Regions from separate parts of the Clostridium sp. CS1-1 genome, predicted to be linked through region 2. Evidence: riboswitches for the same ligand, from Rfam matches in the RefSeq annotation. Region 2 holds a riboswitch; each other region holds the start of a gene.
What was found. Region 2 has a riboswitch for cyclic di-GMP ahead of AC0N0V_RS12910 (methyl-accepting chemotaxis protein). Riboswitches for the same ligand answer to the same signal wherever they lie in the genome.

Region 1 (5,227 bases), 1.3 Mb from region 2:
TATTACAATCTATCTTCATATATCAACTCTCCAAAATAGTTATTAATATTACATTTATCGTAAATTATTAAATACCCTTTAGGAAAAAAGTTCAGTATAAGGAAAAGACATACCAAAAATAAATTTGGTATGTCTAAAATCCAAAACTATCTTAATAATTGTAGAACACCTTGAGGCGCTTGATTTGCTTGTGCAAGCATAGCTTGAGCAGCCTGTTGTAAAATATTATTTTTACTGAAGCTCATCATTTCCTTTGCCATGTCTACGTCTCTTACTCTTGATTCTGATGCTTGTAGGTTTTCTGAAGCTGTGTTTAAGTTATTGATTGTATGCTCTAATCTGTTTTGGATTGAACCAAGGTTAGCTCTTTCCTTTGAAACGGCAGCTATAGCACTATTTACAGAAGTAATTGCTGTTTGTGCATTTGTTGAAGTAGAGATAGATGAAGCTGATAAACCTAATGTAGTACCTGAAGCTCTCATATCATTTATTTTTAATGTTATGGTTTGATTTGCATTTGCTCCAACCTGGAAATCCAATCCAGTTGTTGCAAATGAACCTGACATAAGAGTTTTAGTGTTAAATTGTGTCTGAGTTGCTATTCTAGAGATTTCTGATTTTAATTGAGTAAATTCAGAATTTAAAGCTGCTCTATCTGCTGATGTATTTGTTGCAGTTGATGATTGAACTGATAATTCTCTCATTCTTTGAAGAATTGAGTGAGTTTCATTTAAAGCACCTTCTGCAGTTTGTATTAATGAAATACCATCTTGAGCATTTCTTGATCCTTGATCTAAACCTCTGATTTGTCCTCTCATTTTTTCAGAAATAGCTAGTCCAGCTGCGTCATCTCCAGCTCTGTTAATTCTTAAACCTGAGCTTAACTTTTCCATTGACTTTCCTGCTGCACCAATGTTAACTCCCATATTTCTGTGAGCATCCATAGCATTAAGATTGTGATTAATTATCATAATATTTTCCCTCCTTGAATTTTAAAGTGGACTTCCTTTTCCACTGTTTTATTTATAGTTAAGCTATTTAAGCTTACTAACTAAATTTATTGATTTTTTCTTTTGACTTATCATTTAACTAAAAAAGGAGTTAACTATCCTGCCCTTCCAGCATCCTGCTGAATTACGAGAATAGTTAACTCCTCCTGAGTTCTTAATATTAAATTATTTGCTTATAGCCACTTTCTGCTGCTCTTCCCAAACTTCGCCCCTAACAATCTTAATATCCCTAGGTGCATCAACAGCTAGTCTTAAATCACCATTGTCACTCTTTACAACTTTAACTTTTATGTTATCTCCAATTACTATGTATTCTCCCGGCTTCCTGCCTACTACTAACATAATTCTCATCCTCCTTGAATCGAAAAAATGGACGATTAATAAGCCTATCTCTTATTTGCCTCCTGCAAATTTAGATAAGTTTATTAATCGTCCATGATTATTTCATAATTTAATTTTCTTACTTTTATTTTCGTTTCTCTTAATAAAAACTTTATAGTAATTTTTAAGTTTTTTACTTAACTTTTCTATTACTTATATTTATCCTATCGATATGTTTACTTTAAACTTTATAGTTTTTTTAAATTAAATATTTTTTATTAATAGAATATTTTTAAAAATTCGAATTATTTTCCTTATCAAGAATTTCTCCTCTTACTATCTTAACATCATTAGGCGCCTCTATAGCTAACCTCAGTCCTCCTACTTCATTTTTTATAACTTTTACTTTAATATTTTCGTTTATTACAACATATTCTCCTGGCTTCCTGCCTAAAACTAACATATTTTCTCCTCCTTGAAATAAAGAATACCTAAAATAAATAAAGGCCAATTAAAGTTATTAAATTTCTAAATAAATTTAATAACTTTAATTGGCCGGTTGCACTAATAACTCCAAATTTCTAAAGTGACCAAATACAAGAAATCTTTCATAGTTTCCAAAACAATAATATTATATCATCAAAATTATGGAACTTCAACAAGGTATTGGTTAATTTCAATTGAGGAATTTCTTTGTATAATATTTTACTAATTATATGATTATGAATATTCATAGTATACTTCATTTTCTTTCTTTTATTACTTTAGCTGGTACACCTACAGCTATTGAATATTCCTGAATACTTTTATTGACAACTGCATTTGCACCAATTTTACATCTCTTACCAATAGTTACTCCTGGTAAAATTACTGCACCTATTCCTATATTACAATCATCGCAGATGGTTATCGGAAAAAATTCTAAGCCTGAAAATAATATTGGCGTATCTATTCCTAGTTCTTTATGTCTTGCGCCATGAATCTTTACCATAGGTCCTATCCCTACATTTTCACCTATAGTTACGCCACCAGCTCCATGTATAAAGCAATTCTGACCAATCCATGTATTAGAGCCTATAATTAGCTTAGAATTATAATATCCCTTTAATATTGTATTGTGTCCTATATATACGTTATCTCCTATTTCAATATTTTCAGGATGAAATATCCTAACGCCGTCTTCAATTATTACATTGGTTCCGCACTTACTTAGGCTTTCTTTATTAGGTAATCCATTCCCTTCACTCTTCCATTGTTTGTATGCCATACTTTCACCTCTTTAAACTAAATTTCTTTATTGAATTGATACAAAACCTTCTCCAGTTCCGACACAATATATGTTATAGTCTCATGTGTAAGTTCACTATGTAACGGTAATGCCAATCCTTGTTCATATGCATAAATTGAATTATTAAAATCACTACCATTATAATTATATTTGTCTTTATAATATGGCTGCTCATGCACAGCATAGGCTCCAAAGTTTGTTTCTATTCCTCTATCTTTTAGTTTTTTGATAACCAAGTTTCTATCAAACTTCTTGTTTAAAAGTACATGATACGTTTGCCACACATGTTTACCATAGTCCTTTTCAACCGGAAGAGATATTCCAGAAATAGAGCTTAATAATTCATTATACCTGCTAGCTACTTTTGCTCTTACTTCATTAATCTTATCTAATTTTCTCATCTGTACTGTACCAATGGCTCCTTGAATGTTTGTCAGCCTATAATTAAAACCGGCATCGACAAACTGTGGTTTTCCATTTATGTAAGTTAAACCATGGTTTCTAAGTATTCTTAGCTTATCAGCAATCTCATCATTGTTAGTAACAATAATTCCACCTTCACCAGTAGTTATAGCTTTCCTTGGATGAAGACTGAAACATCCTATATCTCCTATAGTTCCAGCCTTTTTATTTTTGTATTCCGCACCTAGAGCACATGCTGCATCCTCTATTACTTTTAAATTATATTTTTGCGCTACTTTCATTATTCCATCCATATCTGCACACTGTCCAAACTCATGAACAGGGATTATTGCCTTTGTTTTTTCCGTAATACTACTTTCTATTTTATTTGCATCCATACCTAAAGAATCTAATTCAATATCTACAAATCTAGTTGTAGCTCCTAAAAGTTCTACTACATTTGATGTAGCAGGAAAGGTGAAGTTAGGTACTATAACTTCATCTCCTGACTTTATATTTAGAGAAGCTAGTGCTAGATGCAATGCTGCTGTTCCACTACTTACTGCTATAACATGTTTTGCACCAATATATTTCTTTAATAGATCTTCTAGCTCCTCCACCTTATCACCATGAACTAAATACTTGGAGTCAAAGACTTTTTTCACTTCTTCTAATTCCTCTTCTCCTATATCTGGCACTGCAAGTTTAATCATTTTTAACACCCCTATACCATTCTATGGTCTTTTCAAGTCCTTTGCTCAAATCATACTTTGGCTCATATCCTAACATTCTTCGTGCCTTATCAATGCTCGGAATTCTTAACTCCACATCTACGTAATTTTTAGGTACATATACAATTTCTGATTTTGATTTAGATATTGTTCTTATAAGCTGTGAAAGCATTGAAATTGTAACAGTACCTCTTGGATTTCCTATGTTAAATGTGTTTCCTATTGCCTCTTCTTTCTCTAAGCAAAGCATAATACCTTTTACAAAATCTTCTACGTAGCACCAAGACCTTATCTGATCACCATCTCCATGAACTTGAATTTGTTCATTTCTTATAGCTCTAGTTACAAACTGATGTATGGCACCTTCTCCTACTTGACCTGGTCCATATATATTGAATGGTCTAACTGATACAATTGGAAGCCCATATTCTTTATAATAACTATGTGCTAAGTGCTCTCCCGCTAATTTACTTACAGAATAAGTCCATCTCGCTTCGCCTACCGGTGCAAGATTCGTCGTACTAATTTCCTCTACTTTATAAGCGTAAGAACCAAACACCTCTGATGTTGAGAAGTCAATAAATCTATCTATATTATTAATATAATCTTTTAATGCCTCCAAAAGGTTATAGGTTCCTATCATATTTACCTGCATAGTTTTTACAGGGTTTTTTATTACAGTATCTATGCCTGCAACTGCAGCTAGATGTATAACAATATTTGGCTTAAATTTATCTATAGTTGACTTTAAGAAAGAAAAATCTAGTATATCTCCTTGCACTAATTCTATATTTTCCTCGCTTAATAAATTTGTATTTTTAATAGAGTTCCTATTTAGATTATCGTAAATTAGAATTTTATTGTTTTTATAAAGTAAATCACAAATTTTTGTGCCGATAAATCCAGCTCCACCAGTTAATAATATCTTTTTATCCTTAATCATTTTTATCCTCCGTTAATCTGTTGTTAGACTGACTTGTATAAATCTAATAACTGTTTTGATATTAGATTCATATCGTGATATTTTTCAACATATGCTCTTCCTTTTGTACCAATAGTATTTAACATTTCTTTGTTATTTATCATGTATTCAATCTTTTCTTTAATGTTATCTGGATTTGCAGATACTATTGGAAGTTCCTTAGGATATTTTTCTTTCATATAATCACTTATCCAACAGATCACCGGTTTTCCCATCGCCATAGACTCTATAGCAAATAATCCATAAGCTCCTCCATGTAATTGATCAATTATTAAATCCGCTTTCTGATAAACTTTCTTTGCTTCTTCATGAGGCATACCCTGAACTAACTTAAACTCAAAATCATACTTTTCCTTTAGCTCTTCAATAGCTCTTAAAACATATTTTGTTCCCTTAATTTCCGGAGCTGAAGGTGCATGAACTATAAGTAATTTATTCTTGTTAAAATTCCTTACAGTGTATTTTTCTAAATCTATGGCCTGACTTACTAAAT
Region 2 (5,227 bases):
TACTCTTCTCCCCATACGCTATTAAAAATCTGAACCTTCGTAAAAACTTTATTTGGATTTTCAAAAAACAGCTTCAATATCTCCATTTCCTTAGCTGTAAGATTAATCTCTTGCTCGCCCTTTGTAACTACATATTTTTCTAAATTAAAGCTTATATTTCCTTGTACTATAATGTTTTCCTTCTTCTTTTCAGTATCAAAATACATACATCTTCTTAGCTGAGCTTTTACTCTAGCTATCAATTCAGCCACTGAAAAAGGTTTAGTCATATAATCATCTGCACCAAGCCCTAAACCTATGATTTTGTCTGTTTCCTCTCCTTTTGCTGATAGTATGAGTATAGGTACGGTACTCTTTTCTCTTATCCTTCTCATAACCTCTATACCATCAACATAAGGAAGCATTATATCCAATAATACAATATTGAACTTATTACTTTCGAATTCCTCTAATGCCTTTTTACCATCAAAAACTGAGGTAACTTCATACCCATCTCTTATCAAAGCTTTAGATATTAAACTATTAATTTCTTCATCATCTTCAACTACTAAAATTTTTATATTTTCCACAGTTATCACCTCTATGTAATTATACCATATTTGACAATTTTTAATAATATTTTACTTTTCTTTCTTGAATAAAGGAGTTAACTAAGTGCAAAGCCAAAAGCCTGAATCCAGCTTAGGATACAGGCTCATATAATATATTGTCTATTATTTTTCATTAAATTTATAGTTTCCCATCCATACAATCAGCTATGTTTATGCTTTAGCTTCTATATCTGATAAAACCTTTGGTAGCGCTACATTACACTCTACTTATCTTCATAAATTTGAAATCTATCTATATATTTTACCATTCGCTCTGTTATATCAGTTAACTGCTCAGCTGAACTTGCTATTTGTTGCGAAGAAGCACTTATCTCTTGAGAAGAGGCTGATATTTCTTCTACAGAATATAAAATATTCCCTGATGCAGAAGATATGTCTTTAGTATCTTCAATTATCTTTTGCTTTTCTTCATTAATGACAATTATGTTATTGTGTATATCACTAATTTTAGGAAAAATTCCTTCTATATAGCTTATAACTGTCTTAAGACTATCTGTAGACCTACCAAGCTTTATCATCTGATTATTAAGCTTATCGTTCATATCATCTGATGTCTCAGTAATCAAATCCCCCTCACGTAAGACAACTTCTATCAAAGAAGTTATGTTCTGTGCTGAGTTCTTTGATTGTTCTGCTAGTTTCCTTATTTCTTCTGCAACCACTGAGAATCCCTTTCCTTTTTCTCCAGCACTTGCAGCCTCAATAGCCGCGTTTAGAGCAAGTAACTCCGTTTGATCTGCAATACCATTTATGATATTGGTTATTTTACTGATTTCGTTTAAGTGTATACTAAAGCCTTTTATTTTATCTCTTACATCATCAAAAGATATATTTACATCTTTAATTGATTCTTCAAAATTGACTAAGTCCTTATCACTTTCCTGTGCTTTATTATTTATAATCTCAACCTCAGAATTTAACCTCTCAGCCAATGATGAAATTTGATTAACTTTCCCTCCGAAGTTATCTAATATATTACTTATAACTGACATTTGTTCCGACTGTACACTTAAGTTTCTTGCACCATCTTCAATGGATTCAGCAACCGATTCGGAACCAACTGCTAGTTCTTCTGATATTGCTGATAGATTTTCTGTCTGCCGACTTACTCTATTTGAGGTTACCCCTATATCTTCAATAATTTTTTTAATATCCATCCTAACTTTATCAATATATAGAGCGATATCCTCAATTTCGTCTCCACATTTAACACTTATTGGAGCTGTTAAGTCCCCTTTAGACATTCTATCAAGTCCATGTTTAATTTTACCTACATTTAATGATATTTTCTTTGATAAGTGAAAACTCATTAAGGCAGTTAAGATGGATATAATAAAAGCTGTAGCTATAAGACTTACATACATAATCTTTTTGGTATATGTATGTAGATGTACATCTATATCTGCTCCTACAATAGCTATAATCTCATCTGAAGAGTTTTTTATAGGTGCATATCCAGATATAAGTACACCATCTCTATCTTCTACAGGGTTTTTTGAATAAGTTATTTTTCCTCCAAATGCCTCAGACATTTCTTTTTCTAAATCGTACTTTTCTCCAATATCGTCACTTTCCTTTATATTTGCATCCACTAAAGTGTAAGCACTGTCATCTTCTCCCTTTCCTAAAATATACAAAAATTTTACATCTGTATCATTTTTATACGTCATGAGAGAATCCTTTATTTCTTTATATTCCTTACTGTCCATAGACTTACTTTTTATAACCTTGTCTACCTTATCACCATCAATAGAACTCACTGCTTTACTAGCACAGCTTGCCACATTTTCTTGTATCTTTAAAAATACATGCCTAAAGATAAATAAATTAGTTGTAAACAGTATAATCATTGAAATAACAAATATTAACCCTACTCTTTTTAGTATTTTAAAGCCTAACTTTCCCATAAACCTTATATGATGCAGGTAACTACATCAATATTCCCCCCTTCGAATATATAGTATTAAAAAAGGCCTGAATTTTAACAGACATTATTATGACGTCTGTGCAATAAATACAGGCCGGTTGCACCATTAACTCAAAGCTTTCAAGGTACCCATTTACAGAAAGCTCTTCATCGTTTCCATATAATTTAATTTTAAGTAATATAAACCATAAACATATTACCATATAAGGCTTTAATTTTCAACAATTTTTGTGATTTTCAAGCATACTATCACATTATGTAATATCATTAGTTCTGCTTCTATCATAGCTCTTACTGAAACCCTTTATTTTAAATATCTACCATCATATTTCTCATGGAAAAAAGTTTTAAATTCATGCTAAATAAAAAAAGCCGAAGAATATCCAACGTATATTCTTCAGCTTTTGCTTTACTCAGTTGTAAATGGTAATAATGCTATGTTTCTTGCTCTCTTTATAGCATCAGTAACTGATCTTTGATGCTTAGCGCAAGTACCGGAAATTCTTCTTGGAAGAATCTTTCCTCTTTCAGTAACATATTTTCTTAGTTTATTTATATCTTTGTAATCTATAAATTCAACTTTATCCATGCAAAAAGCACAAACTTTTTTTCTTGCTCTTCTCATTTTAGCTGAATTTCTTCTTCCGCCTTCTCTATCTGCCATGCTTATCCCTCCTTACCTCTCTAGAATGGGATATCTCCATCATCTACTGGAGTTATATCCTGTCCATATGATGTTTCTTCATTACCAAATCTTCCAGAATGATTGTCATTGAATGATGGTGCTGCAGACTTATTCTCACTTCCCCATTCAAGGAACTGAACTTCTTCTGCAATAACCTCAGTGACATATCTTTTGCTACCGTCTTTGGCATCATAACTTCTTGTTTGAATTCTACCGCTAATACCTATAAGTTTTCCTTTACTCATATAGTTTGCTGTAGATTCAGCCTGTTTTCCCCATACTACTATAGGAATAAAGTCGGCTTCTTTTTGTCCGTCTTTAGAAAATTTTCTATCAACGGCAATTGTAAAGGTGGCAACAGCTGTACCAGACCCTGGAGTAAATTTTAACTCTGGATCCTTGGTTAATCTTCCAATTAGAACAACTTTATTCAATTAAAACACCACCTAATTTTCATTCTTAACTATTATGTGTCTTACAACAGCATCTGATATTCTGAAAACTCTGTCTAACTCTTTTGGTAATTCAGGGTTAGCAGTAAAGTTTACTAGAGTGTAATATCCTTCGTTAACTTTGTTTATTTCATAAGCAAGTTTTCTCTTACCCCAAAAATCAACGTTTTCGATTACTCCTCCACCATTTTCTATTACGCCCTTAAATTTTTCAACGCTAGCTTTAAAAGCTTCTTCGTCTAATGAAGGGTGTAATATGAATATAGTTTCATACTTTCTCATTAGATTTCACCTCCTCCCCTTGGACTGACGGCTGTGATTTTTCACAGCAGGGACTACAATTCTGTATTTTATCACGAATTAAGTGAAAAAACAACATATTTTTTCTAAATCTAGTCCGTATTAACATAAAATAAATTTTTCAAGTGATTTTATACTAAAATCGGCGGTCAAGAGAAATATTACTATATATTTTTATATTTCATTAAATAAAATGCTTGATTATACTAACAATAATTATAGGAACTAAGAATTGTTCATAGAAGAATTTGATGCACAATTATAAAAATTAAACTTGGGAGGTGATTTTTATGGATTTAAGTACTATTAAAAAAGTTGAAGATTTAACTATTATGAGCGATGTAAATAGGCGTTTAGAACAAGGCTGGCTACTTATAGGTACATATGCTAATAATTATGACCATTTTTCTTATCCAAGCGAAAATACTTTTCACTATGTACTTGGTCTTCCTGACGGAACTGAATATTTAGAAACTCCTCTAGATACTAACTATGATGATCCGGATAAACTGACTACTTTATAATATCAAACTAAGAATGATCCTATAACATTAAGTATTGACTCAAGATACTGCAAAGCAGATTTTGTCAGCATCCCGAAAACAAATTGTTAACGATTTGTTTTTGTTCTTGTAAATATTTTCATAAAGATCTTTCTATTAAAGATTTTTAATTGTAAATAAAAAGGTCCACTAGCATTGAATTTGCTAATAGACCTTTTTACTTTCTATATTCAGCTAGCAGTAAATCAACCATTTTTCCATAACTCTCTACTCCCTCTTCTTCACCATTAGATTTCAAATAACTATTGTTAACATTATTAGCAGACTCTTGAACCTTACCTTCATACCGGGACCAAAAATTATCATTATATACAAGATCTCGTTTTACTCCCTTGGAATATTTTTCGGTCAATTGCTTATATTCTTCTATATTCTTTTCAGCCAAGGCATTCATAGAATTAATAAGTGCAAGTATTAATCCTGAATATTGAAAGTCCACATCTGGATGCATTGTACAGGCTAAATAAGCAATATAATTAGCTTCATCTTCCCTGGCAAAACCTCTTTGATGCGCCATTTCATGGGCTGCGGTAAACGCAATATCAAAATCTGGTATGTTAGTATTAACATTAGGCTCCCCTGTATAAGGCATATAAATGCCTGTAATTCCTGTATAACTCATTTTTTTAGATAGTAATATTGGTTTTGGCGGCCCGTATTTACCACTTAGCTCTGGATAAATCGCAGAA
Region 3 (5,227 bases), 1.7 Mb from region 2:
ATCTGCTTATTACAAGATATCTGATACTTTTTACAGGTATCAACTTATAATACTTCTTATTTTTATTGCAACTCCATTAGTAAATTATATTGTAGGAATTCCATCAGCATTTTTATATAATGCGCTGACAAGAATTGCTGGAGCTATGATGTAAGTAATAATTAATGGGAAATTAACAGTTGACAATAAAGGTTAATTTTTGTTCTTTGTGGAAAGATTCTTAATTAAGTTTGGTAGAAAATATATTTAATGTAGATAAAATTAAATTAGAACTAAATTTAAGAATTGAACAGGTAGTGGTTAACAAGCTGCATAATGGCGATTTGCCTTATGCAGTAATTTTTGTGCAATTATTCTTAGTACATAATTGACAATATTAACTTTAAACTGCATAATTATTTTGTAGAAAATATATAATTAATGTAGAATTTTATTTGTAAATCAGGAGGAATTTCATGAGATTAAGAAAGAAATGGTGGGCTAGACCTGAGATGGAATCAAGTCCTTTAACTATAGTAAATCCAAAAGAATATAAGGGTAAATGGCATGAGGAATTTAAGAATAATAATGATATATACTTAGAGCTAGGATGTGGAAGAGGAAAGTTTATATCAACTCATGCCGAGCAAAACCCTAATATAAATTATATAGGTGTGGATTTAAAAGATGAAGTAATAATATATGCTCTAAAGAAATTAGTTGAAGCTGAATTAGAAAATGGAAGGGTCATCCCTATGAATATAGCTGGTATATCAGAAGTATTTGATAAGGATGAAGTAAGTAGAATTTATATAAACTTTTGTAATCCATGGCCGAAGGAAAGACATAACAAAAGAAGACTTACACATACAAAGTTTTTAACAGAGTATAAAAAGTTTTTGAAACCAGGTAGCGAAATATGGTTTAAGACAGACGATGCTCAGCTATTTGAGGATTCACAGGTTTATTTTAAAGAGAGTGGTTTCAGCATGGAGTACTTGACTTATGACCTGCATAAGAGTGATTTCCAAGGAAATGTTGTTACTGAGTATGAAGAGAAATTTACTTCACTTGGCATGAAGACTATGTTTTTGCTAGCTAAGTTATTGTAGCCCCCAAAAATAGTTCTGACACTTAAAAAAGAGTCCTTACAATGAAAAAAAAGTTCTGACAAAAAAACGGAATAAACATAGGAAAAGAATCCACATTTCTGGAATAAACTAAGCCAGGGATGTGGATTTTTTATTGGATTTTTTCTTCCCTCTTTTCATTCAAGCCATAAAAGATTGATATAAGGATTGACATCAAACTGCTGGAAGGCTTGAAAATAGGGAGATTAGAGACATGAGTGAATCTCCGAAGGGGGAATGTATGGAATAAAGAAGCCTTGAATTATTGATACAATTACTCTATAATCAGACTAAATGATTGAGAAAATTATTGAAAAGTTATTTTTCTGCATAATTTAATCAAAGTTTGTCAGTAAAGCATGGAGAAAATGAAAGAGAAAAATTTTTAAAATTAAAACTTTTAAATCAATTAAATGGCAAATTCAGCGAAAGTTGGAGACGCAAAGCTACGAGTCTAAAGTTTTTAATGCTATGATAGTCGGGTTGCAAATAGGTATAACTATTATGTTATAAGCTATAGCAGTCTGAGGTATGTGCTATAGCTTATATTTTTAACAAAAATTTTATTATATAAAGTATTAAAGGATTTGGTGTTGACATGGAATGTTTAGAGAAGGGCAATTCAATTTGGGATAGTATAAAAAAAGAGATTACGTTTGAATTAGATAGCAGTAATTCAATTATTGATATAAGTCATAACGTAGTTAACATATTGGGATTTCCTCATGATGAAATGATAGGGAGGAGCATTTTTGATTTTATTAAAGATGAGGAAATTCATTCTAACCTTAATTTGAAATTTGTTGACAATATAGACATGCTCTTTACACATAAGAATGGAAGTTTAGTATACATAGAGTTACAAATTAAAATAATAGAGGATGATTGTGGAAAAGTTCTTAGGAAATATGGTTCTATGATTGATATATCAAGATACAAGAAGATTGAACAAAGAGAACAAAAATTAAGAAATGTACTTGAAAATGCAAAGGATATAATATATCGTTTTCAAATTGTTCCTGAACCTAAGTTTGTTTATGTTAGTCCAGCTATTGAAGAAGTAGTTGGATATGAGGTGCAAAACAATTATGATGACTATATGTTCGTTTTTAAGGTTGCACATCCAGAGGATGTCCCAATTTTAATTAAGAAAATGAATAATGAATTAGATTATTCAAAACCAATTGAATCAAGATGGGTTCATAAAAATGGTAGTTGCATTTGGATAGAAGATTATGTTACACCAGAATATGATAGTAATGGAAACCTTATAGCATTTGCAGGTGTTTGTAGAGATATTAGTAAGAGAAAAGCATTAGAAGAAAAGCTGAATTATTTAACTTATCATGATAGCTTAACAGGGTTGAAAAATAGAACCTTTTATGACAAACAAATAGAAGAACTGAATACTCTAAATAACTTACCAGTTGGAGTAATTGTTTGCGATTTAGACAACCTTAAGGTAATAAACGATACTATGGGACATGGTAAAGGTGATGAAATTATTAGGATAGTCTCAGACCTGTTATTATCTATAGAAAATAAGGATATATCTGTTTCAAGAATAGGTGGAGATGAATTTGTAGTTATAGTTAGGAATACTGATAAATCTGGAATAATAGAGCTTTGCAAAAATATTAATTCATTAATTAAAAGTTATAATATGGTTAATAAAAAATGGTCAATTCAAATATCTATTGGACATGCCTTTACTGAGAATTCGATTGGCAAAATGGAAGAAACTTTTAAAAATGCAGACAAAGATATGTATACTAATAAATTACATAAACATAAAAAGATAAAATAGATAGTCGAGTTAAACAAATAATATCAGATGTAATTGGAGAATATGTATTATGAAAATAAATTCTGCATGTAGGTAATAGAGTTGTTAAGAATATAGAGGAAATATTTGTTCCAAGTTTATATTTAAAATTCAGAGCAAGTATCAGAATAGAAAGAAATCTTCGGAGAAGAAGATAACACTACATCAAATAGAATGATGAAACTAGACTGAGAGATGTTGAAGCAATATTTAATGGAGAAAAGATAACTAATTTTAATGGGAGCAAAAATGCAATTAGAGACATAGAAAATCATAAAGAGCTTTGTCAGGATATTTTTAAGTTAAGTAAGGAAACTAAAATGAAGCTATCTATGGATATAATTGAGAGGGTTTATTTTGTTCTAACGGGAAATAAAGTGGCAACAGAAGAGTATGAAATCCTAAGTTAATTAGTACAAGACATTAATAATATTGAGATAGATTACTGCAATGCATTAGAGATAGTCTGCTATTTTTACTGTTACTCTCAAACTGTAAGCAATTATTATGGCAGGGGGGGCAGAATGTTACTTAATTATCTTCTTATGGCTAATAATCTTCCACCAATTATCATGTTTTATTTAGATAAAGAACAGTATCATTTAGCGTTAGAATATTTTAAGGAAACGCAAGGGATAGATAAAATGATTAAACTTTTAGATGGCCAGGCATATAAGACGTGGGTTAAGGATTATAACTTAAAAGTAAAGAGTCTTAAAGACTTTTTCAATTAGAAGTAGGCGTATTAACAAAACAAACTCTTTTCACAGTTAAAAAATCATTCTACGAATAAAAAAACGTTCCATAAAGTATGAGCAAAAATCAGGAAACTCTCCTGAGTCTTCATGCTTTTTTTAACATCCATCATTCAAGCTAACATTAGCATGAAAATAGTTGGAATAAAAATCAGGAAATTAAGCAAGAGAGAACTGTTGAAAGGCTTGAAAATAGACGGATTTATAGAATGAGTTTTTAGCAGGGAACAAAGTAGTCTAATAATTTTAAGCTTAAGCATTAACCAGATATACGCTTAAAATTCTAAGATGAGAAATTCAAATTGCGTTCCGAAATAGAAATAATGAACAGTTGTTAAAAATACAAAAGGTGTTTGAACGAGTTTGATGTTAGACTATAAAGTATGGTCTAAGGGAATTAATAATAATTTAAGTATATATGATGTTATTAAAAAAACAAGATGACTTTTATTATCATCTTGTTCCCTTCTTTTTCTCATACTTGTTTTTATACATGTTTTTATCGGCTCGGCTTAGTTGTTCAGGAATGTTTTTCGATGACGAAGAATATGAAAAACCTGATGATAGATGAATTGGCATTTCATTAGTTTTGTTATATTCTTCAATCAAAAATAGCATTTTAGAATACATACCCTCAGCCTCTTTGGGAGAAGCATTAGGAATAAGAATAATAAATTCATCGCCACCGTTTCGTACAATTGTATAATTTTTACTGAAAGTATTAGTAAAAAAAGTAGAAACATTTTTTATTAATATATCTCCTTTTTGGTGTCCCAAGCTGTCATTTATATATTTTAGATTATCCAAATCACATACTATAACACCAATAGGAACATCAACTTTACTGGTTAGTGTTTCTATCTGCTTATTAAGGTATGTCCTATTGTATAATCCTGTTAATCCATCATGATAACTAAGCTCTTCCAATTTTTTTTCTAATTCTTTTCTTTCTGTAATATCTCTACTAATTCCTTCAACAGATATCAACTCTCCATTAATATTAAAGTTTGGTATTAAATAATCTTCAATCCAAACGTAGTGGCCATTTTTATGTCTATGTCTTACACGAAAAGCCTTAGAAAAATCAGCATGTTTATCAACCTTACTTTGTTGTATTTTGATATCATCTTCATGTATAATATTAAATACTAAATTGGGGTCATTATAAAATTCGTCTACGCTAAATCCCAGGATGTTGGCAACAGAAGAGCTAAGATATGTAAACATTGGTTTAGGTAGAAGTTGATATCTGAAAACAATGTCTTTAGCATTTTCAATCATCTTAAGTAAACTATTATATTTTTTCTCGAAATCAATATAACGACTAATTTCAAAACACGAAAGTTCTAATCCAATATTTTTATTATTGGCATCATATAAAGGATTTGCTACTAAATCCAAATATAATTTTTCACCATCTTTTTTTGAAGCTGAAATTTGAATATTTGAATTGATAATTATGCTATTAAAATCACAGTCCAAATATTTATTTATATAAGTGTTTAGAATTTCACTAGCAGTAAAGCCTAAAAGATCAT

Region 1: another riboswitch for cyclic di-GMP. It lies ahead of AC0N0V_RS18845 (carbon storage regulator); the one in region 2 lies ahead of AC0N0V_RS12910 (methyl-accepting chemotaxis protein).
Region 3: another riboswitch for cyclic di-GMP. It lies ahead of AC0N0V_RS04675 (sensor domain-containing diguanylate cyclase); the one in region 2 lies ahead of AC0N0V_RS12910 (methyl-accepting chemotaxis protein).

What each region holds. Positions count from the first base shown of each region.
Region 1 covers NZ_CM148680.1:4,002,922-4,008,148, forward strand. The annotation lists gene AC0N0V_RS18830 (motility associated factor glycosyltransferase family protein) at 1-19, opposite strand, end outside; gene AC0N0V_RS18835 (flagellin N-terminal helical domain-containing protein) at 147-971, opposite strand; gene AC0N0V_RS18840 (carbon storage regulator) at 1,176-1,352, opposite strand; gene AC0N0V_RS18845 (carbon storage regulator) at 1,624-1,794, opposite strand; cyclic di-GMP riboswitch class II at 1,876-1,959, opposite strand; gene AC0N0V_RS18850 (acyltransferase) at 2,074-2,598, opposite strand; gene AC0N0V_RS18855 (DegT/DnrJ/EryC1/StrS family aminotransferase) at 2,616-3,734, opposite strand; gene AC0N0V_RS18860 (NAD-dependent epimerase/dehydratase family protein) at 3,727-4,695, opposite strand; gene AC0N0V_RS18865 (glycosyltransferase) at 4,719-5,227, opposite strand, start outside.
Region 2 covers NZ_CM148680.1:2,727,916-2,733,142, forward strand. The annotation lists gene AC0N0V_RS12905 (response regulator transcription factor) at 1-569, opposite strand, end outside; gene AC0N0V_RS12910 (methyl-accepting chemotaxis protein) at 815-2,518, opposite strand; cyclic di-GMP riboswitch class II at 2,623-2,705, opposite strand; gene rpsR (30S ribosomal protein S18) at 2,948-3,202, opposite strand; gene AC0N0V_RS12920 (single-stranded DNA-binding protein) at 3,223-3,657, opposite strand; gene rpsF (30S ribosomal protein S6) at 3,670-3,957, opposite strand; gene AC0N0V_RS12930 (hypothetical protein) at 4,266-4,499, shown strand; gene AC0N0V_RS12935 (DUF3810 domain-containing protein) at 4,696-5,227, opposite strand, start outside.
Region 3 covers NZ_CM148680.1:1,041,417-1,046,643, forward strand. The annotation lists gene AC0N0V_RS04665 (site-2 protease family protein) at 1-154, shown strand, start outside; gene trmB (tRNA (guanosine(46)-N7)-methyltransferase TrmB) at 456-1,091, shown strand; cyclic di-GMP riboswitch class I at 1,515-1,600, shown strand; gene AC0N0V_RS04675 (sensor domain-containing diguanylate cyclase) at 1,708-2,916, shown strand; gene AC0N0V_RS04680 (hypothetical protein) at 3,459-3,668, shown strand; gene AC0N0V_RS04685 (sensor domain-containing diguanylate cyclase) at 4,143-5,227, opposite strand, start outside.